3 regions of the Enterobacter sp. WI-ESBL-E8 genome follow, and region 1 is predicted to be linked to each of the others. Evidence: predicted binding sites of a transcription regulator. Region 1 holds the regulator's gene; each other region holds the start of a gene.

What was found. Region 1 encodes PhoB, which activates phosphate uptake and scavenging genes when phosphate is short. Its sites were predicted from a motif close to CTGTCATAAAACTGNCNNAT; they were not measured.
Region 2: ACWHWP_RS03250 (esterase-like activity of phytase family protein) is a predicted target of PhoB. The motif match lies at 3,736-3,755, and genes of this name have one in related genera.
Region 3: uvrB (excinuclease ABC subunit UvrB) is a predicted target of PhoB. The motif match lies at 6,096-6,115, and genes of this name have one in related genera.

The regions. Positions count from the first base shown of each region.
Region 1 covers NZ_JBRWXJ010000001.1:1,055,284-1,062,932, forward strand. The annotation lists gene sbcC (exonuclease subunit SbcC) at 1-2,051, opposite strand, end outside; gene sbcD (exonuclease subunit SbcD) at 2,048-3,253, opposite strand; gene phoB (phosphate response regulator transcription factor PhoB) at 3,441-4,130, shown strand; gene phoR (phosphate regulon sensor histidine kinase PhoR) at 4,152-5,447, shown strand; gene brnQ (branched-chain amino acid transporter carrier protein BrnQ) at 5,857-7,176, shown strand; gene proY (proline-specific permease ProY) at 7,258-7,649, shown strand, end outside.
Region 2 covers NZ_JBRWXJ010000001.1:669,432-677,080, forward strand. The annotation lists gene ACWHWP_RS03230 (LysE family translocator) at 1-362, opposite strand, end outside; gene ACWHWP_RS03235 (AraC family transcriptional regulator) at 411-1,154, opposite strand; gene ACWHWP_RS03240 (NAD-dependent succinate-semialdehyde dehydrogenase) at 1,306-2,676, shown strand; gene ACWHWP_RS03245 (YfaZ family outer membrane protein) at 2,845-3,390, opposite strand; gene ACWHWP_RS03250 (esterase-like activity of phytase family protein) at 3,801-5,159, shown strand; gene yjiA (GTPase) at 5,247-6,200, opposite strand; gene ACWHWP_RS03260 (YbdD/YjiX family protein) at 6,211-6,414, opposite strand; gene ACWHWP_RS03265 (carbon starvation CstA family protein) at 6,511-7,649, opposite strand, start outside.
Region 3 covers NZ_JBRWXJ010000001.1:1,451,691-1,459,339, reverse strand. The annotation lists gene moaE (molybdopterin synthase catalytic subunit MoaE) at 1-250, opposite strand, end outside; gene moaD (molybdopterin synthase sulfur carrier subunit) at 252-497, opposite strand; gene moaC (cyclic pyranopterin monophosphate synthase MoaC) at 490-975, opposite strand; gene moaB (molybdenum cofactor biosynthesis protein B) at 979-1,491, opposite strand; gene moaA (GTP 3',8-cyclase MoaA) at 1,516-2,505, opposite strand; molybdenum cofactor riboswitch at 2,493-2,627, opposite strand; gene yvcK (uridine diphosphate-N-acetylglucosamine-binding protein YvcK) at 2,854-3,762, shown strand; gene uvrB (excinuclease ABC subunit UvrB) at 3,849-5,864, opposite strand; gene ACWHWP_RS06920 (ABC transporter ATP-binding protein) at 6,617-7,339, shown strand; gene bioD (dethiobiotin synthase) at 7,302-7,649, opposite strand, start outside.

The DNA.
Region 1 (7,649 bases):
TGCTGCGTTTGCTTCTCTTGCCACTGCGCGAACTCGGCTTCACGGGCGTGCAGCCAGGCGGCTTCATTACCCTCTTCAGGTACGTTAAGCGATAGCGAGAGCAGGGTGTGTTCCAGCGCCTGGCGCGCGGCCGCCAGCTGCTGCTGATACTGTCGTTCCTGCACTTCCTGCTCGTTCAGCTGGTTTTGCAGGGTCAGACGCTGGCTGAGCTGATAAAGCTGGTGCTCGTAGCGTTCCTGCTCGTTCATCCATGGAGCGATATCTTCCTGAATATTCAATGCGATATTCAGGGACGCGCAGACTTCCTGCCACTCTTTAGTGAGCGCTTGCTCTTCCTGAGCCAGGGTCTGCGCTTCGTCTGTCTCACGCTGGATCTGCTGCGTCAGGGCATTAACCTGTCCCAGCACCAGCAGGCCTTCCTCTTTGAGTGAGGCGACCTCTTTTTCCAGGGCGTCGCGGCGGCGCTGGTTTTCCGTCAGCTCAAGCGACCGGTATGTCTCCACGGCGGGATGTTCGCTTGCGCCGCACAGTGGGCAGGGTTTGCCCGCCTCAAGCTGCGAACGATAATGTTCCAGCTTTTTGATTGTCGCTTCGGTTTCGCACAGCGCTTTCAGGTCCAGATAGTGCTGGTTTTTCTCTTTGTACTGCTGGCGGCGCAGCGCCAGCGTTTCATTGAGCTTACCCTGTTCCGCCTGCGCTTTTTGCAGACTTTCCGAATTCTGAAGCAGGCGCTTTTGCAGCGGCTGATAGCGGGCATGAAGCGACGTTAGCCGCTGGCGCAGCGTGCGTGACCGGGACTGCTGCTCGAGTGCCGCGCTGACCTCGTCCGCCGTCAGCGTCAGCGCATTTTCCGGCATCTCTGCCAGCTTGTTGCGTAATTCACGCATCCGCGCAGCAAGCGAGGCTAACTGCGTTTTATCGCGGTTAAGCTGCGAGAACTGCGCGCGCCAGCCGGCAATCTCCTGGCCCAGCAGGCGATAACGCTCGTGCTCCGCCAGCCACTGCGCCAGCGCCGTCAGTTCGGTCTGTAGCTGCTCGTGGTTACGCAGGGCGGTGGTGCGGATCCGTGCGCGCAGCACGGTTTTAGCTTGTAAGCGAGTATTTACTTCGACAATTCGCTGCTGCGTTTGCGTCAGGCGCGCGGTTTGCTCCTGCTGATGCTCCCAAAGCGGTCGAAGCTGGGCGGCGGGCTGGGCAAGCTGGAGTTTTGCCAGCTCAGGCGCTGCGTCCGTCAGTGCCTGCTGCGCCTGCTGCTGCATCGCGGTGACGCGCTGTTGCTCGCGTACAAGCTCATCGTGGCGCGTAAGCCACTGAAAATCTCTCTGTTGGCTTTGCTGCTGTACCAGCAGGCTTTTCTCTTCGTCAGTAAGTGCCTGCAAACTTTGCTGTAACTGCTGCTGTTGCTCTTCGCTCAGCAGCACGACGCCTGCAACCTGCGCCTCGCACTTTTCAAGCATGCTGCGGGCTGCTTTATGTTTCTCAAATACCATGGCGGAAATCTGGCCGTAGATCTCGGTGCCGGTCAGCTCTTCCAGCAGTTCTGCACGATCGCTCGGTTTGGCATTGAGGAAGGCGGCAAATTGCCCCTGAGAGAGCAGCATGGAGCGGGTAAAGCGGCCGTAGTCCAGCCCGGTGAGCGCGGCGGTTTGCTCCAGCTTATCCGTCACTTTGTCGGCCAGGATTTTGCCATCTTCGCAGCGCGCCAGCTCCACGCGCGGTGCCTGCAGGTTGCCGTCAGGCTGATTGCGCGCCCGGTTCTGGCTCCAGAAGGCGCGATAGGCCGTGCCTTTCACCTCAAACTCCACTTCGGCCAGACACTCGGCGGTGTCGCGCGTCATCAGGTCGTTTTGTGCCTGAGAGACCTTCTGCAGGCGTGGGGTTTCGTGATAAAGCGCCAGGCAGATGGCGTCGAGCAGGGTGGTTTTGCCTGCTCCGGTCGCGCCGGTTATAGCAAACAGCCCGTTGCTGGCAAAGGGTTCAGCAGTAAAGTCAATTTTCCACTCGCCCTTGAGAGAGTTAAGGTTTTTCAGGCGCAGGCTCAAAATTTTCATGCGTTTTCGTCCTCATCATCGAGCGCATGCAGGGCATGGGTGAACAGCTCGCTAAGCCTTTCACGCTTCGCGTCGTCTATCTCCTCCTGCGAGAGCCTGCGTTCAAACACCTCTTCTACCCTCAGCTCGCTGAGGGTTTCGCGCCGGGCGCTGAGCAGAATTTTCTCGCGCTGTTCGCGGCTGCGGCGGACCAGCAACACCTCAACCGGCAAATCTTCGGTCAGCGCCTGGATTTTTCGCTGCATATCGTGCAGGTAGTCATCGGTGGTGATTTCGATATCCAGCCAGACGGGAGGGTTAAGCGCCGCGCCGCGCCACTGCTCAAGCTGGGCGGTAATGGCGTCAAGATCGCCTTTCAGCACCGCCAGCGGCTGGGTGACCGGGACTTCCAGCGTCTCGACGGCGTGAAGCTTTCCGTCGGAAAAACTCACCAGATGCACGGATTTGGCTTTGCCCGTTTCATCAAAGCTGAGCGAAAGGGGCGATCCGCAGTAGCGGATGTGCTCGCAGCCGCCGATAACCTGCGCGCGGTGGATATGCCCGAGCGCGATGTAGTCGGCTGGCGGGAAGTTTTGCGCCGGAAAGGCGTCCAGCGTGCCGATATAGATGTCACGTACGGCGTCACTTTTACTGGCCCCGACGGTGGTGAGGTGCCCGGTCGCAATCACCGGAATCGGCTGTTCGCCGCGCAGAGCGCAGGCTTCGGCGTGCTGCTGGTGATAATAGTCGGTGATGGCCTGTAATAAATGTTGCTGTTTTTCCGCCCCCGACAGCCCCGCCTGGCTTTGCACGATGTCCCGCGGACGTAAAAACGGTATCGGACACAGCACCGCCCCCGGCGTACCGTCGCGTTTTTTCAGGATCTGCGGGGCGTGCCCGGCGCTGGCGACAACGGTGGTATTGAGAAATGCCAGGATGTCGCGGGATTCATTGAGCGTCGCGACGGAATCATGGTTGCCGGCGACAATCACCAGATGACAGCCGGTTTGCTGGAGATTCACCACGAAGCGGTTATACAGTTCACGCGCATAGCTGGGGGGAGAACCGGTATCAAAGATGTCACCCGCCACAATTATCGCGTCCACCTCGTGCGTCCGGGCCGTTTCCAGCAGCCAGCCCAGGAACGCTTCATGTTCAGCCGCACGGCTTTTGCTGTAAAAATTTTGACCCAGATGCCAGTCCGAGGTGTGAAGTATGCGCATAGCTGATCCGTGGCAAAAAAGAGAAAGCCGGATTATAAACCTTCAGAGAAGGGAAAATAACCGCTGTAATAAAACAACGGTTTGCCCGTTATCGTGGTACTGTTTTTCATAAATCTGTCATAAATCTGACGCATAATGGCGCCGAATTACAAACTTGTAACTTAAATAAGATAAGACAGGGCAAAGTATGGCGAGACGTATTCTGGTCGTAGAAGATGAAGCTCCAATTCGTGAAATGGTGTGCTTCGTGCTCGAGCAAAATGGCTTCCAGCCGGTTGAAGCGGAAGATTATGACAGCGCAGTGAACCAGCTAAATGAACCCTGGCCCGATCTGATTCTGCTGGACTGGATGTTGCCCGGCGGCTCCGGACTGCAGTTTATCAAACATCTGAAGCGTGAAGCGCTAACACGCGATATACCGGTGGTGATGCTCACGGCGCGCGGTGAAGAAGAGGATCGCGTGCGCGGTCTGGAGACCGGCGCGGACGATTACATTACCAAACCGTTTTCACCAAAAGAGCTGGTGGCCCGCATTAAAGCCGTGATGCGCCGTATTTCGCCGATGGCGGTGGAAGAGGTGATTGAGATGCAGGGGCTGAGCCTTGACCCCACCTCACACCGCGTGATGACCGGTGAAAATCCCCTCGATATGGGGCCTACGGAATTTAAGCTCCTGCACTTCTTTATGACGCACCCGGAACGCGTTTACAGCCGCGAGCAGTTGCTGAATAACGTCTGGGGAACTAACGTGTATGTCGAAGACCGGACGGTTGACGTCCATATCCGCCGCCTGCGAAAAGCGCTGGAACTGAGCGGCCACGATCGCATGGTGCAGACGGTCCGCGGCACGGGTTATCGTTTTTCTACCCGTTTCTGAACAATGACAGGAGTGTGACGCGTGCTGGAACGTCTGTCATGGAAAAGGCTCGTCTTTGAACTGATCTTATGCTGTATTCCGGCCTTCATTCTGGGGGCCTTTCTTGGACATCTGCCGTGGTTTCTGCTGGCGTCGGTCACCGGGCTGCTGATCTGGCACTTCTGGAACCTGCTGCGCCTCTCCTGGTGGCTGTGGGTTGACCGAAGCATGACGCCGCCGCCGGGAAGCGGCAGCTGGGAGCCGCTGCTGTACGGTCTGCATCAGATGCAGATGCGTAATAAGAAGCGTCGCCGCGAGCTGGGAAGCCTGATTAAGCGTTTTCGCAGCGGTGCGGAATCGCTGCCGGATGCGGTCATTTTGACCACCGAAGAAGGGACCATCTTCTGGTGTAACGGCCTGGCGCAACAGCTGCTGGGCCTGCGCTGGCCGGACGATAATGGCCAGAATATCCTCAACCTTCTACGTTATCCCGAGTTCACGCTGTATCTGAAAAAACGTGATTTTACCCGTCCGCACAATCTGAAGCTCAATAACGGTCGCCATCTGGAAATCCGCGTGATGCCCTACAGCGATAAGCAGTGGCTGATGGTGGCGCGCGATGTCACCCAGATGCACCAGCTGGAAGGGGCGCGCCGCAACTTCTTCGCGAACGTTAGCCACGAATTACGAACCCCGTTGACCGTGCTTCAGGGCTACCTGGAGATGATGCAGGAGCAAACGCTTGAAGGGGCGCCGCGTGAAAAAGCGCTGCACACGATGCGCGAGCAAACTTACCGAATGGAAGGCCTGGTGAAGCAGCTGCTGACGCTCTCGAAGATTGAAGCGGCACCCACACTTGCGCTGAATGACACCATTGACGTGCCGATGATGCTGCGGGTAGTGGAGCGTGAAGCGCAGACGTTAAGCCACAAAAAGCACCACCTGACCTTTGAGGTCGACAGCGCGCTGAAGGTGCTGGGCAGTGAAGATGAACTGCGCAGCGCCATCTCCAACCTGGTGTATAACGCGGTGAATCATACGCCGGAAGGGACGGAAATCCTGGTGCGCTGGCACCACAGCCCAACGGGAGCCGAATTTAGCGTGGAGGACAACGGGCCGGGTATCGCACCGGAGCATATTCCGCGTCTGACCGAGCGTTTCTACCGCGTGGATAAAGCGCGATCGCGGCAGACGGGAGGAAGCGGCCTGGGGCTCGCGATTGTTAAGCACGCGGTGAATCACCATGAAAGCCGTCTCGAAATCCAGAGTACGCTGGGCAAAGGAACCCGCTTCAGCTTCGTTATCCCGGAACGATTAATTGCCAAAAAGATCGCCTGACAGCAGGTGTGTCATTTTACCTTTCCACGGGTCAGCGTCAGCTGGCCCGTTTGCTTTGCAGTCAAGCGAAACGCGGATGAATTTTATACGGCTGTCTGTTTTTTGTTCGCATGATTAGCCATGGGTTTTTCTTATAAATAGCGTATTATGCTGGTGCGTATTTTCATGATGGCATATTGTTCTGGTTTTACGATCCCTCCTTGCCTTTAAACGTTATAAGCGTTTAAATTGCCCCCCAGATACTGTCAGACCGACTGTATTTGCGTGGTAAATCGAAAAACTATTCTTCTCCACGCCAGGACGGGAGCATTTCCCGCTGAAATTGAGCAAGTTTTCGGCTGTATCGTCCCGTCAGGGAAGCCGGAAATCTCAATGTTTTCAACACCACATCCACAGGCAGTAAGGTTTTATGACCCATCACTTAAAATCGCGTGACATCATCGCGCTGGGCTTTATGACATTTGCGCTGTTCGTTGGCGCAGGCAACATCATTTTTCCTCCAATGGTTGGCTTACAGGCGGGTGAACACGTCTGGACCGCCGCGTTTGGTTTCCTGATTACTGCCGTGGGCCTACCGGTACTGACCGTCGTCGCGCTGGCGAAAGTCGGTGGCGGCGTGGATAGCCTCAGCACCCCTATTGGCAAAGTGGCGGGTGTGCTGCTGGCAACCGTCTGCTATCTGGCCGTTGGCCCGCTGTTCGCAACTCCGCGTACGGCGACCGTTTCCTTCGAAGTGGGTATTGCTCCCCTGACCGGTGACGGTGCGATGCCGCTGTTTATCTACAGCCTGATTTATTTCGCGATCGTGATTCTGGTTTCCCTCTATCCGGGCAAGCTGCTGGATACCGTGGGCAACTTCCTGGCTCCGCTGAAAATTGTGGCGCTGATCGTACTGGCGGTGGCTGCCATTGTCTGGCCTGCCGGCCCGATTAGCGACGCGATGGACGCCTATAAAAACGCCGCGTTCTCTAACGGCTTTGTGAACGGCTATCTGACGATGGATACGCTGGGCGCCATGGTGTTTGGTATCGTTATCGTTAACGCCGCGCGTTCCCGCGGTGTGACCGAAGCGCGCCTGCTGACCCGCTATACCATCTGGGCTGGCCTGATGGCCGGCGTGGGTCTGACGCTGCTGTATCTGGCACTGTTCCGCCTGGGTTCCGACAGCGCCATGCTGGTCGATCAGAACGCGAACGGTGCAGCTATCCTCCACGCCTACGTTCAGCACACCTTCGGTGGTGCGGGTAGCATGCTGCTGGCGGCGCTTATTTTCCTGGCGTGTCTGGTGACGGCGGTTGGCCTGACCTGTGCCTGCGCAGAGTTCTTTGCACAGTATCTGCCGCTCTCTTACCGCACCCTGGTGTTTATCCTCGGTATCTTCTCTATGGCGGTGTCCAACCTCGGGTTGAGCCACCTGATTCAGGTCTCTATTCCGGTGCTGACGGCGATTTATCCGCCGTGTATCGTGCTGGTGGTGCTGAGCTTCACCCGCCCGTGGTGGAACAACTCCTCACGAATTATTGCGCCAGCCATGTTTATCAGCCTGATTTTTGGTATCCTTGACGGCATTAAAGCATCAGCATTCGCAGGAATACTGCCTGCATGGACACAGCGTCTGCCGCTGTCCGAGCAGGGTCTGGCCTGGCTGATGCCTACCGTTGTTGCACTGGTTCTGGCGATTATCTGGGACCGTGCCGCAGGGCGTCAGGTCGCATCGAACGCCCATTAATCAACGGCAACAAACTGTTTAACCACGGGGCTTAAGGCCCCGTGGTTTTTTGTTTTTTTCGTGTTGAATGGCAAGATTTAAATGGAAAGCACTAACAAACTTAAACGTGGACTGAGCACGCGCCACATCCGCTTTATGGCGCTGGGCTCTGCTATCGGTACCGGTCTTTTTTATGGCTCGGCAGATGCCATTAAAATGGCCGGTCCCAGTGTGCTGCTGGCCTACATCATCGGCGGCGTGGCGGCTTATATCATCATGCGCGCCCTCGGTGAAATGTCTGTTCACAACCCGTCCGCCAGCTCGTTTTCCCGCTACGCGCAGGAAAACCTTGGCCCGCTGGCCGGGTTTATCACCGGCTGGACCTACTGCTTTGAAATCCTGATTGTGGCGATCGCCGACGTGACGGCGTTTGGCATCTACATGGGCGTCTGGTTCCCGGCGGTGCCGCACTGGATTTGGGTCCTGAGCGTGGT
Region 2 (7,649 bases), 390 kb from region 1:
CCGAGCCCCAGCAGGATCTGCTTACGCAGTGAGGGAAAGCGCTGATGGGTTTCATTCAGCGCCAGCACATGAGGTCGGCTGCGCACCAGATGCGAACCTATCCACAGCAGGTACAGCGCGCCGCAAAGTTCGATAAGCGTAAACAGCCACGTAAACTGGCGCAGCGCGCTCCAGCCGATTATCACCAGCAGGATGTACACCCCGTTGCCTGCGGCGATGCCGAAGCACAGTCCAGCGCTGCCGCGCACCCGATAGCGCGCGGCGTAGCCTACCAGCAGGAAGAAATCCGGGCCCGGGCTTAGCAGGGCAACAAAGTGCGCCAGCGCCAGGGCAAGAAAAGCGGAAGGGAATAACAGTTCCATAGCGACCTCAGTGTGAAAATCTGAGGTCAGACTACGGTGATGCCAACGCTATTTATTGTCGGATATTGATCGGCCCGTGGCGTACTGGCGCGGCGTGGCGGCGGTATAGCTGACGAAGGTTCTATGAAAATGGCTCTGGTCGGCAAAGCCGCTCTGGTAGCCGACGTCGGCAATATCATCCCCGGCGCGCAGCCGCGCTTTGGCGTACTCCACGCGGGAGATGTTGAGGAAGCTGCCCGGCGTCAGGCCGGTGTCCTGCCTGAAGGTGCGGATCAGCGTCTCCTTGCGCAGCGAGAATCGCCGGGCGAGTTCGTCAAGGGAAGGCGGTGCGGCCAGGTCGGCAAGAAACGCCTCCTGAACCTGCTGGCTGGTTGAGCGAAGCGCCTCTGCGTTATCCGCCCCGCGGGGAAGGGCTGAAAGCAGCCTGTCCACGGACGCAGGGGAGAGGGTTTCAACCACCTCCAGGTAATGCGTGAAGAGGGCAGGGGTGCGGATGACCTGAAGCGCCAGAGGAAGGTCGGCGTCGATATAGAGCATATGGTAGCTGCGCGGCTTTCCGGCGACGGGGTTGCAGCTGTGCGGCGCACAGGACGGGATCACGATGAGGTCCCCGGGGTTAAGGATGTACTCTCTGTCGTGACAGACGCAGCAGGTCTGGCCTTCCACAATCGCACCGATGGAGAGCTGAGGGTGACTATGGCGTTTGTACGCCTGCGTGCTCTGCCAGGTGCTGCGCAGCTCAAGGCCTGATGCGCGGTGAAAAGTCTGGCGGACGTGTCGGGTATCGGTCATTGGCGCTCCTTCTGGAGCTTTTTTATACCACGGCCGTGAACCGTCGGGCAGCGCTTCATTAAGAACCTTCCGGATATACCCAACTTTACGTCCAGAGCCAGTCATGTTGACTACCCTTAATACCCTAAGCGGTAAAACAAGGAGATTCGACATGGCTTATCAGACAGTAAATCCTGCCACCAACCAGCTCATCAAAGAATACCCCTCACATACCGACGCGGATATCGAAGCGGCGCTGAAGGCGGCCGATGCGCTCTACCATTCAGAATGGGCGAAAGGCGACATCAGCCAGCGTCTGCCGGTGCTGCATAAGCTCGCCGACCTGATCGACGAGCGCACCGAGGAGCTGGCTAAAATCGCCAGCCAGGAGATGGGTAAGCTCATCGCACAGAGCCGCGGCGAGGTGAGGCTGTGTGCGCAAATCGCCCGCTACTATGCGGACAACGCGAAGCAGTTCCTGGCCCCGGTGAAGTACCCATCTGAACTTGGGGAAGCGTGGGTGGAGCATCACCCCATCGGCGTGCTGATGGCCGTTGAGCCATGGAACTTCCCCTATTACCAGCTGATGCGCGTTCTGGCACCGAACCTGGCGGCGGGTAACCCCGTGCTGGCGAAGCATGCCAGCATCGTCCCGCACTGCGCCGAGGCCTTTGCCCATCTGGTGCGCGAGGCGGGGGCGCCGGAAGGGGCGTGGACTAACCTGTTTATCTCGTCCGATCAGGTAGCGAACATCATCGCTGACGATCGCGTACAGGGTGCCGCGCTGACCGGTTCCGAAAAAGCCGGCAGCGTCGTGGCCGCGCAGGCGGCGAAGCACATCAAGAAATCTACGCTCGAACTGGGCGGTAACGATGTGTTCGTGGTGCTGGACGATGCCGACCTTGATAAAGCCGTGAAGATCGGCGTTAACGCGCGGCTCAACAACGCCGGGCAGGTCTGTACCGCGGCGAAACGCTTTATCCTGCACGAGAAAATTGCAGATGCCTTCCTGAGCAAATTCACCGAGGCGTTTAAGCAGGTGAAGATTGGCGACCCGCTGGATGAAAGCACCACGCTGGGGCCGCTGTCCTCTAAAGATGCGCTGGAAACGCTGACCAAACAGGTTAACGAGGCGGTGAAAAACGGCGCGACGCTGCACTATGGCGGCAAGCCGGTGCAGCGCGACGGGAGCTTCTTCGAGCCGACGATCCTGACGAATATCTCGCGCGACAACCCGGCGTACTTCGAGGAGTTCTTCGGCCCGGTAGCGCAGATGTACGTCGTGAAAAGCGACGACGAGGCGGTTGCCCTGGCGAACGATTCCCACTACGGCCTGGGCGGCGCGGTGTTCAGCCAGGATATCGAACGCGCGAAGAAAATGGCGTCGCGGATCGAGACAGGGATGGTGTACATCAACTGGCTCACCGATACTGCGCCAGAGCTGCCGTTCGGCGGCGTGAAACGCTCCGGTTACGGACGCGAGCTGTCGGACCTGGGGATCAAAGAGTTTGTAAACCAGAAGCTGGTGGTGGTGCGTAAGTAAGAGGTAATAAAAAACCTGCCAACCGGCAGGTTTTCCATGAAGAGTACTATACCCTTTCTTGCCGGGTGGCGCTGCGCTTACCCGGCCTACAATGTGCAATAGTATCAATAGATTGCACAGTTCATTGTAGGCCCGTGCAAGCGTAGCGCCGCCGGGCGTAATACAGCCTTAGAAGCTCACGCCGCCGCCCACGTACGCACCGTCAATCAGGGTGTGGTTTGGACGACCATCTTTGCCGTCAACGCTCACGTGGCGGTAACCCACTTTCAGCGTAACCGGTTTGATTGGGGTCCAGCTTACGCCGCCGTTAGCTTCAACATAGTTTTTCACGCTGTTGTTCAGCCCGTCTGGCGCAACGTAACCTTCGCCGAAGACCTTGATGCTGTCGGTCAGAGCAACGTTCACGCCGCCGCCGATTGGGAACGCCACGCCGTTATCGCCTTTTTTCGGGCCAACGTAGAGAGCCTTAGCGCCTGCGTTCAACATCACCGGGCCGACTTCAAAGTTGTAGCCAGCACCTACGCCACCGGTCGTGGTGCCGTCATCGGTATTTTTCAGCCAGTTGCCTTCGGTATACAGGCCGGAGGTAGATTTACCCATTTCCACATTCAGGTTGGTAAAGTTTTTACCCTGCTCAATGCTGCCGCCCATTGCCAGTGCGGAGCCAGATACCGCGGTCAGAGCGGAAAGGATAAGTACGTTAAGCTTTTTCATGAGTGTTCCTCGTTATCAAATTAATCTGAGGGCACCTTAACAACGGATGTTTATGACTGCAAATGTGAGGCATGTCGCGGTTTTATGCTGATTTTGTTAGCTATTTAATTTTCATCTGTTGCTAAATTGTTTGTTTGGCGACCCGTCAATGGCAATTAAATTCACGTTTAGGAAAAGTTTAAACAGTTTGCTAAACGACGTTTGAACGAGGAGAAAAAAGCGATTTGAAATGAATTAATTAAGTTTCTAATAATTTCCAAAAGTGTTTCAGTTGTCATAGATAAAGACGTAAGTTTACATTTCTGAAGAGGGCTATACGCGCCGCTGCGTTATTTAGCGTCCCTTCCGTGTCATTTTTCTGACACGTTTCTTCATTACGGTGTTGGCTTCACTTACTGGATGCTAACAATATGAAAAGAAAAATTATTCCTGTGCTTATCGGTTGTGCGCTCTCTTTCTCTGGCCTGGCGGCACAGCCTACGGCTGAACGCTATGTCGTCAGCTTCCCCGAAGGCTCGCACGTGAGCTACAGCGGCGCATTTGCCGATGCGTTCCCGCATGGACTCCCTGTCGGCATTGGTTCTGGCCTGCTGTTTACGGGCAAGCAGGGCGATGCTCTGACCTTTGCAACCGTGACCGATCGCGGTCCGAACGCAGATGCGCCAAAAAGCGGGAAAAACGAAGCCAAAATTTTTGTCACGCCGGATTTCGCGCCGCTGCTGATGACCATCCGCGTTCAGAACGGCAAAGCAGAGGCCACTGACGCCCGCCCGCTGCATGACGATAAAGGCGAAATTAACGGGCTGCCGCTGCAAAGCGGCGTGATTGGCTCCACCAATGAAGTGGCATTCAGCGACACGTTAAAGACGCTGAAGGGGGACAACCGCGGGCTGGACACGGAAGGCATCACGCCGGACGGCAAAGGCGGATACTGGCTGTGCGATGAGTATGGCCCGTTCCTGATTAACGTCGACAGCCAAGGGAAGATCCTGGCGATCCACGGGCCGCAGGCGGCAGAAGGGGAGAAATCCATCGCGGGTGGTCTGCCAAACATCATCAAATGGCGCCAGCCGAACCGTGGCTTTGAAGGCCTGACCCGCATGCCGGACGGGCGCATTATCGCCGCCGTACAAAGTACGCTGGATATCGACGGTAAGAGCAAAAAGCAGGCGCTGTTTACGCGTCTGGTGAGCTTCGACCCGGCGACCGGGAAAACCGCGATGTACGGTTACCCCATCGACAGCGCGGCCTACGACAAAAATAGCGACGCCAAAATCGGCGACATCGTGGCGCTCGATGACCAGCACATCTTGCTGATTGAGCAGGGAAGCGATAAAAACGACGGGATGCGTAACCTGATTTACAAGGTGGATCTTAGCAAGGCGAGCGACCTGAGCGCCTTCGACAAGCCGGGCGAATACCCGGAGTTTGATGATGAGAAAACCCTGGCGCAGCGCGGCATTACCCTTGCGTCTAAATCCCAGGTCGTCGATTTGCGCGCCCTTGGCTGGCAGCAGGAAAAGGCCGAAGGGCTGGCGCTGATCGACAGCAAAACGCTTGCGGTGGCGAACGATAACGACTTTGGCGTGAAGGTGGCGATGCAAAACCCGGTCGAGGGCAAGAAGCTCAAGGATTACCGGGTGAACGCGGAAGGCAAGCTGACACTTGATGATAAACCGGTTGAAACCACGCTCAGCGTGAAGCCGCTGAAGAAGCCGGAGTCTGACAGCGAGTTGTGGATTGTGACGTTGCCGGAGGCGGTGAAATAAGTTTCCCCCTCACCCCAGCCCTCTCCCACAGGGAGAGGGGGCCGTCTGTGCAGGCAATATTTTATGGGGAGAGGGGATGCATAGCGGTTATTTCTTCAGCCCTGCAAACGCCGCCCGAATTTCCTCTTCCGGCAACTGGATGCCAATAAACACCATCACGCTGTGCGGCGGTTCATCGCCCCACGGCCTGTCCCAGTCGGCGCTGTACAGGCGCTGTACGCCCTGGAACAGCAGGCGGTTCGGTTCGCCGTCAATCCACAGCATCCCTTTGTAGCGCAGCAGCCTGTCGGCAAACGACAGCAGCAGGTTCTCCATGACGCGGGACACCTCGCTGATGTCCACCTGGTAGTCCAGTTCCACCACAATCGACGCCACGTCGTTTTGCTTATCGCCCATAAAGTGGAAGCGCGGTTTTGCGGTGACGTTCTCTTCCAGCATAAAGCCGTTAGTGTTGAATAGCTGAGACAGGTCGATATCGCCGTGCGTCACCGTGTAAACCGGCGCGCGGGAGTTAATGCGCGCCAGGCGCTCGCGCAGCTTAACGCTTTCGCCCGCCACGTCGGTTTTGGTCAGCAGGATGCGGTCAGCGTAGCCCACCTGAGACTGGGCGATGGTGAACTGGTTCATCTGGTCGTCGGCGTGGACCGCATCGACCAGGGCAATGACGCCGTCCAGCAGATAGCGCTGGCAAAGAATCTCGTGCGAGAAAAAGGTCTGAATAATCGGGCCGGGGTCGGCCATGCCGGTGCACTCGATCACCAGACGGTCAAAGTCGATTTCACCGCGATCGCGGCTGTCGAGCAGGTCCAGCAGGGCGTCTTCCAGCTCGTTAGAGCGGGTACAGCAGATGCAGCCGTTGGTGAGGGTTTTGATCTGGGTGGCGCGATCGCCAATCAGCTGGTCGTCAACGGAGACTTCGCCGAACTCGTTTTCGATGACGGCGATTTTGAAGCCGTGCTGCTCGTTCAGGATGTGGCGCAGCAGGGTGGTTTTACCGGCGCCGAGGAAACCGGTCAGCAGGGTAACGGCAATCGGGGTCATGGTCTCTCCTTTAGCAGCAGCGGACGCCGCCTTCTCCACTTCCGCCGTAGCGCGCTTCCTGACGCTCGCGGAAGAATTCGGTGTAGGTCATGTACGGCTTATCCGGATGGTTGGTCTTCATATGCTCAACGTAGTTGTCATAGTCCGGAATGCCAATCAGCATTTTCGCCGCCTGACCGAGGTATTTTTTTGCTTCGCCTAAGTTACCAAACATAACGTGTCCTGATAAGAAAAAGCCCGGTGGCGCTACGCTTACCGGGCCTACAGTACCGTTGTAGGGCGGGTCAGCGCAGCGCCACCCGCCATTGTTTTAATGGTGTGAAGAGGTCTTCACGCCGCCTTCCGGCACCGGCACGTACGGGGTTTCTTTATCCGTACGACCTTCGGCGTTACGCACCTTCAGCCAGGTTTTGATGCCGTAGAAGATGATGCTGTACACCACCACCAGGAACAGAATGCTCAGACCCGCGTTGGTGTAGTTGTTCACCACGATATGGTTCATGTTGGCAATCTGCTGCGCGGTCAGATCCGCGCCGCCTGCGGCAATCTTCTCTTTGTACTGGTTGGCCATGAAGAAGAAGCCTTCCAGCTGCGGGTTGGCGCTGAACAGCTTCAGGCCAAGCGCCCAGGTGGTGCAGAGCAGCAGCCACAGCGCGGGCACCACGGTAACCCAGATGTATTTGGTGCGCTTCATCTTCACGAGGACCACGGTACCGAGTACCAGAGCAACGGCTGCGAGCATCTGGTTAGAGATACCGAACAGCGGCCACAGGCTCTTCACGCCGCCGAGCGGGTCGACAACGCCCTGATACAGCAGGTAGCCCCACAGGCCAACGCAGCCCGCGGTACCGAGAATACCGGCGACCAGAGAGTCGGTTTTCTTCAGGAACGGCACGAAGTTACCGAGCAGGTCCTGCAGCATAAAGCGGCCCGCACGGGTACCCGCATCCAGCGCGGTGAGGATGAACAGCGCTTCGAACAGAATACCGAAGTGGTACCAGAAGCCCATGTCCGCCCACGGCAGCACCTTGTGGAACACGTGTGCGATACCCACGGCCAGCGTCGGTGCGCCACCGGCGCGGTTCAGCACGGACGGTTCGCCGATGTCTTTCGCGGTCTGCATGATCTGCTCAGGCGAAATCACGAAGCCCCAGGAGCTGACGGTCGCCGCCGCGTGTGCGCTTGCGTCTTTCAGCTGCGCCATAATCAGCGCCGCGTTGTCACCGCCCATCTCGTGCAGGTTTGGCATGGTAATGCCCAGGCCTGCTGGAGGCGTGTTCATCGCGAAGTACAGACCCGGTTCGATAATGGAGGCTGCAACCAGCGCCATGATCGCCACGAAGGACTCCATCAGCATGGCACCGTAGCCGATCAGACGCGCGTCTTTCTCGTTCGCCAGCAGCTTAGGCGTGGTACCGGAGGCAATCAGGGCGTGGAAGCCAGAGACCG
Region 3 (7,649 bases), 400 kb from region 1:
GGTGAATCACCGTGATGCGTCCGAGCGGCCAGCGGCCTCGCGCCTCGACCACAATCTCCGCCAGCGATTTCTCGGTCATGCCTGGATAGTGCTCCAGCGTCAGTGCCTTCACGCTGTCGCCGAGGTTGTGGTTGCGCACTTTACCGGTGAAGGTCACGACCGCACCATCTTCGTCACGCTCTGCCAGCCAGCTGTATTCTGTCCCGACGCTGAAGCGCTCGGGACCTACCAGAATTCGGGTCTCAGCCATCTTAGCCCCCCGTTACCGGTGGGAAGAAGGCCACTTCATCCCCTGCCTTCAGAGGATGGGTGAACTCCACCAGCGTCTGGTTAACGGCGGCCAGCAGCTTGCCTTCGTCCAGCGCCAGCGCCCAGCGGTCGCCTTGTGCCGCCAGATGCGCGCGCAGGGCGGCAACGTTTTCAAATGGCGCGTCCAGCGTCAGGCTGTCGGTGTTGACCAGCTCGCGCACCTGCGCAAAAAAGAGCACCTTAATCATGACTGTCCACCTTAAAATCACCGGATTTGCCGCCGCTTTTTGCCAGCAGGCGAACCGGGCCAATCACCATATCTTTCTGCACCGCTTTGCACATGTCGTAGATGGTCAGCGCGGCGACAGAGGCCGCCGTCAGCGCTTCCATCTCCACGCCGGTTTTCCCGGTTAAGCGGCAGAGCGATTCAATGCGCACGCGGCTGTGCTCCGGCTGCGCCTGAAGATTTACTTCCACTTTACTCAGCATCAGCGGGTGGCACAGCGGGATGAGATCCCAGGTGCGCTTGGCGGCCTGAATCCCTGCAATGCGCGCGGTAGCAAACACGTCACCCTTGTGGTGACTGCCGTCGATAATCATCGCCAGGGTTTCCGGCAGCATGGTGACGAACGCTTCGGCGCGCGCCTCGCGCACCGTTTCCGCTTTGGCGGAGACATCCACCATATGCGCTTCTCCAGCGGCGTTAATGTGGGTCAGTTGTGACATAGCTTATTTCTTTAAATGGGGATGGAAATTACACGGACGGGTACGGGCGTCCAGCTGCGGGGCAATAATATTGTCCCATGCGGTGCGGCAGGCCTTCGTCGAGCCGGGCATGGCGAAAATCAGCGTGTTGTTTGCCACACCGGCCACCGCGCGAGACTGCAGCGTGGAGGTACCAATCTCTTCAAAGGAGAGCATACGGAACACTTCGCCGAAGCCTTCCACTTCGCGATCGAACAGCGGGAGCAGCGCTTCGGGCGCCTGGTCGCCTGCGGTAAAGCCGGTGCCGCCGGTGATCAGCACCACCTGCACCTCATCACTCGCAATCCACTGCGAAACCTGAGCGCGAATGGCGTAGCGGTTCTCCTTCACGATCGCTTTATCGACGATGTTATGCCCCGCGTCATGGGCCGCCTCGCGCAGCCAGTGGCCGGAGGTGTCATCCTCTTCGCCACGGCGGTCGGAAACGGTAAGGATAGCAATGCGTGTCGGGATAAATTCTGCGCTTACCTGACTCATCTTCTGATTCCTTCTTAAGCCTGATTACCCGCCGATGTAGGACAGGTTCTGAGTAATGCCGGTATTGCCCTGATGCAGGAAGTGGGTCTGTTTTTTATGCGTCAGCGCTTCAGAAATGCGTGCTTCAAGCGCGTCCTGCTGCGCATCGTCTTCCAACAGATCGCGAAGGTCCACGCCGCCGTCGCCGAACAGGCAAAGGTGGAGCTTGCCAACGGAAGAGACGCGCAGGCGGTTGCAGCTGGCGCAGAAGTCTTTCTCATAGGGCATGATGAGCCCAATTTCCCCTTCGTAATCAGGATGGCAGAAGACCTGCGCCGGGCCGTCGCTGCGCTGGCGGATCTGATGGATCCAGCCGCGTTTCAGCAGCTCGTCGCGCAGCACCATGCCGGAGATATGATGGCGGCGGAACAGCTCGCTCCCCTCGCCCGTCTCCATCAGCTCAATAAAGCGCAGTTGAATGGGGCGAGATTTGATCCACGCCAGGAAGGTGTCCAGCTGATGGTGGTTGACGTCGCGCATCAGCACCGTGTTGACTTTGACCTTCTCGAACCCGGCGCTAAACGCCGCGTCGATGCCGTCCATCACCTGGCGGAATTTATCCTGACCGGTAATGGCGTGAAACTGGCGGGCATCCAGACTGTCCACGCTGACGTTGATGGCGGTCAGGCCGGCATCACGCCAGGCGGCCACGTCGCGGGCCATACGGTATCCGTTGGTGGTTACCGCAATCTGACGAATGCGTTCGTTTTCACGCACGGCGGCAATGATGTCGGGAAAATCGCGGCGCAGCGAAGGTTCACCGCCGGTCAGACGCACTTTTTCGGTGCCGAGCTCAGAGAAGGCGCGCGTGACGCGGCGCACTTCATCCACGGAGAGAAAGCCGTTATTGGTGACGCTGCCCGGTTTGTAGCCGTCGGGCAGGCAGTAGGTGCAACGGAAGTTGCACACGTCGGTAATCGACAGACGTAAGTAATAAAACTTACGCGCGAAAGCATCAGTAAGTTGTGAAGCCATGTACACCTTTCCAGATATGGGAGGCACAGTCATTTCTTTCTGTACCCTGGTGGCATATTCGCCACGGCCAGAGCGCCATATCTTTCGACACAGGCACAAAGGCTAGAGTGTATGTTTTCAAATTTGAAAACGTGGTTATGGCGATAGTAGCGCGTAAATCAACTCTTCGCTATTCTCGCTTAACGCTATATAAACAACTACATAACGACATAATTGTGTATTTTCACTACAGAATACGCAAAAACAGCATCTTCGCATTGATATGCGTCATTTTGCGTCCGGTGAGGCATCGTCTTTTAGGGGTAGTTAGGGTAGTGTTACGCACATTGAACGTGATAAGGAATGTGTATGCGCAATCGCACTTTTGCGGATCTTGACCGTGTGGTCGCACTCGGCGGAGGCCACGGTCTGGGCCGGGTGATGTCCTCTTTGTCTTCACTCGGCTCAAGGCTGACAGGGATCGTGACCACAACGGATAACGGCGGCTCTACGGGGCGCATCCGACGTGCAGAAGGGGGTATCGCCTGGGGCGATATGCGCAACTGTCTGAACCAGCTGATTACCGAACCGAGCGTTGCATCTGCAATGTTTGAGTACCGTTTCGGCGGTAACGGCGAACTTTCCGGGCATAACCTCGGAAATTTAATGCTTAAAGCTCTGGATCACCTGAGCGTGCGCCCGCTGGAAGCCATCAATTTGATACGAAATCTCCTGAAAGTGGATGCGTTCCTTATCCCGATGTCTGAGCAGCCGGTCGATCTGATGGCCATCGACGCGGAAGGTCATGAAGTTTACGGCGAGGTGAATATCGATCAGCTCATTCTGCCGCCGAAAGAGCTGATGACCTACCCAAGCGTTCCCGCCACGCGCGAAGCGGTTGAGGCCATTGCTGAAGCGGATGTGATCCTGATCGGTCCGGGCAGTTTTTACACCAGCCTGATGCCTATTTTGCTGGTGAAAGAGCTGGCCCAGGCGCTGCGCCGCACCCCTGCCCCGATGGTCTACATCGGTAACCTGGGGCGCGAACTGAGCCCGGCAGCCGCAAGCCTGTCGCTGGCGGACAAGCTGAGCCTGATGGAGCAGTACGTCGGGAAGAAAATTATCGACGGCGTGGTGGTGGGGCCTAAAGTCGACGTGTCCGGGATTGGGGATCGTCTGGTGGTGCAGGAGCCGCTGGAGGCCAGCGATATTAAATATCGCCATGACCGCCATCTGCTGCGCGAAGCGCTGGAGAAGGCGATTCAGGCGCTGGGTTAACAACCCCCGGTGGCGCTGCGCTTACCGGGGCTACAAGGGGCACTTAACCCGTAGGCCCGATAAGCGCAGCGCCACCGGGCAAGAAGCTACGATGCTGCAATAAACAGATCCCGCAGCTGATGGAGCTGGTCGCGGATCTGCGCCGCCTCTTCGAACTCCAGGTTCTGCGCGTGCTGCATCATCTGCCCTTCCAGCTCGTGGATTTTCTGCTGCAGCGCTTTCGGCGTCAGCACGACGGTATCTTCTTCCACCACTGAACGCGCCTTGCCGCGGCCTTTCGCTTTGGTTTTGGCAATGTTCTGACCCAGTGCCAGAATATCGACCACCTTCTTGTTCAGCCCCTGCGGGGTAATGCCGTGCTCTTCGTTGTAGCGCTGCTGCTTCTCGCGACGGCGCTCCGTTTCGCCAATCGCTTTCGCCATCGACGGGGTGATTTTGTCACCGTACAGAATCGCTTTCCCGTTGACGTTACGCGCGGCGCGGCCAATGGTCTGGATCAGAGAGCGTTCAGAACGCAGGAAGCCCTCTTTATCCGCATCCAGGATCGCCACCAGCGAGACTTCCGGCATATCCAGACCTTCTCGCAGCAGGTTGATCCCCACCAGCACGTCAAACTCGCCCAGACGCAGGTCGCGGATAATCTCCATTCGCTCCACGGTATCGATATCCGAGTGCAGATAACGCACCTTCTCGCCGTGCTCTTCGAGGTACTCGGTCAGGTCTTCCGCCATGCGCTTGGTGAGCGTGGTTACCAGCACGCGCTCGTTGATGGCGGAACGGGCACGGATCTCGGAGAGCAGATCGTCCACCTGCGTCGCCACGGGACGCACCTCGATAATCGGGTCCAGCAGCCCGGTCGGACGCACCACCTGGTCAACCACGTCCTCGCCGGATTTCTCCAGCTCGTAGTTCCCCGGGGTCGCCGACACGTAGATGGTCTGCGGGGCCAGCGCCTCGAATTCTTCAAACTTCATCGGGCGGTTATCCAGCGCCGACGGCAGGCGGAAGCCGTACTCCACCAGCGTCTCTTTACGCGCGCGGTCACCGCGATACATCCCGCCAATCTGCGGGATAGTGACGTGGGATTCATCGATCACCAGCAAACCGTCTGCCGGAAGATAGTCAAACAGCGTCGGCGGTGGCTCGCCCGGCCCGCGGCCGGAGAGGAAACGGGAGTAGTTTTCGATGCCGGAGCAGTAGCCCAGCTCGTTCATCATCTCCAGATCAAACTGGGTACGCTGGCTCAGGCGCTGCTCTTCCAGCAGCTTGTTGTTGGCCAGCAGCACCTTACGGCGGTCTGCCAGCTCCACTTTAATCTCTTCCATCGCCTGCACGATACGCTCGCGCGGCGTCACGTAGTGCGTTTTCGGGTAGATGGTGAAACGCTGAATCACCGACTCAATATGTCCCGTCAGCGGGTCGAACAGCGAGAGGCGTTCGACCTCTTCGTCAAACAGCTCAACGCGCAGCGCCATATCGTCCGATTCCGCCGGGAAGATGTCGATCACTTCACCGCGTACGCGGAACGTCCCGCGCTGGAACGCCTGGTCGTTACGGGTGTACTGCAGCTCCGCCAGACGGCGCAAAATCGCCCGCTGGTCGATGATCATCCCCTGCGTCAGGTGCAACATCATCTTCAGATACAGATCCGGGTCGCCCAGACCGTAGATAGCGGAAACCGACGCCACGACGACCACATCGCGACGCTCGAGCAGCGCCTTCGTGGCTGAAAGACGCATCTGCTCAATGTGCTCGTTTACCGAAGCATCTTTCTCAATGAAGGTGTCAGAGCTCGGGACATAGGCTTCGGGCTGATAGTAATCGTAGTAGGAGACGAAATACTCCACCGCGTTGTCCGGGAAGAACTCTTTCATCTCGCCGTAAAGCTGTGCGGCCAGGGTTTTGTTGGGCGCCAGCACCATCGTGGGGCGCTGCAGGTCAGCGATCACGTTGGCGATGGTAAACGTTTTGCCGGAGCCGGTTACCCCCAGCAGCGTCTGGTGTGCCAGCCCATCTTCCAGCCCCTCTTCCAGACGGCGGATGGCCTCGGGCTGATCCCCCGAAGGACGGAAAGCAGAATTCAATTTGAACGGTTTACTCATGGGCGACAACCTGATGACGTTATAAGCGGCAGGTGAGTAATTTTACTCGTTGTGGCCAGGAATGCCAGTAAAAAACACTGGATGAAAAACCAGTAGCATGTCACGATATTTAGAGTAGCGCCTGAATGATTAGCGCGATAGCGGCCAAAATTTGGACTGTGACAACATAAAACACCAGTCAGGACAGGTTATCCCCAGAACTTTTTCTTTTTTAACATTTGTCAAGCCAGGTAATGATAGTTTTATGGCAACGGGTGACACTTTCATGACGGGAATTGCTTTTATCTAACCAGTTAAATTATAAACGATATTTTCTAAAGCCGCGTTTCGCGCCAATTTGGGCGAAAGCCGCGTCGCCTCTCGCTTATCGCGTGTTTTCTAACTCTAATGCACATGGTTATCCACAGGAATAGTGGATAACTGCTTCCAGCCCATGCAGACAGGCGCTCGGCAAATTCCCGGATTTTCCCACGAACCGGCAGGAAAAAATTTTTATAGCTATTTTTTGATGATTAACAGTTGAGTCATTCATAACCAACCGATGAGATATTGCTCACATTTTCATCATTTCTGACCCTGCACCACAACTCACCACCGCCGGCACCGTCGATGTGCAATCCCTCTGGTTTTACACCGCTCTCCTGTGACTTATTCCTAAAAAAGTCGCTTTTTTAGTCACTTTGCACTTTCTGGCAGGGGTTTTGCACAATCCAGAACGTGCCTCACCTACACACATTTTTAAGGAGAGAAAGATGTTGAGTCTGCGTGCAGTGAACCAGTTTTACGGAAGCCAACATACGCTATGGAACGTGGATTTAGATTTTCCGCAAGGGATGTGTACAGGCGTCGTTGGCCTGCCGGGCATGGGGAAAACCACCCTCATGAATTGCATCGCCGGAAAAGTGCCCGTCGAAAGCGGCACCATCATCTGGCATGAGGCGGGCGCGCCGCCGCGTGATTTGCTAAGCCAGGTGCCAGAACAGCGTTCAGGGCCGGGGATAGGCTATGTCCCGCAGGACAGGCGGATCTTCTCCCAGCTGACGATTGAGGAGAATTTGCATATCGCCATGCGGGCGATGGGCAAGCCCGACCCGGAAGCGAAAAGTGAGGTGTATGACCTGTTCCCGGAACTCTACGCGCTGCGTCAGACTCGGGGCAACGCCCTTTCGCCAGACGACCAGTACCAGTTGGCCCTGGCCAACGCGCTGGTAAACCGTCCGCGGATGCTGATTCTGGACGAGCCCCTGCACGGCGCAGGCCACGGTTTCGCGCATAAGCTGGGACAGCTGCTGGTGCGCTTAAACCGAGAGCTGGGGATGACGGTGCTGCTGGCTGAACAGCAACTGTCGTTTATTCGCCGGGTGGCGGATCGTTTTTGCATGCTTTATCGCGGGCGTAACGTGGCCCAGGGCCACGTTAACGAACTGGACGATGAGCTTATTGCCCACTGGATGTCGCTGGAAGCAAGGCGCTGAGGTCAAGATAGCGCCCGGTTTCGGCACGTTCGGCATCCTCCGCAAGCCACGGGATCTCCCCGAGGAATGGGGCGGGAAGAACCCGCTTGAGCGTTGCCAGGTACTCCTGATGCCGCTTGCCGGGGGCAACCACGTCGTTGGCTATCCAGCCCGCCAGGCGCAGTCCTGCCTGCGAAACGGCCTGCGCGGTCAACATAGCATGGTTGATACAGCCGAGCTTCACCCCTACGACCAGAATGACCGGGAGCTGCTCGCGTTGCACCCAGTCAGCAAACGTCTGCTCCTGCGAGAGCGGCGTAAACCAGCCGCC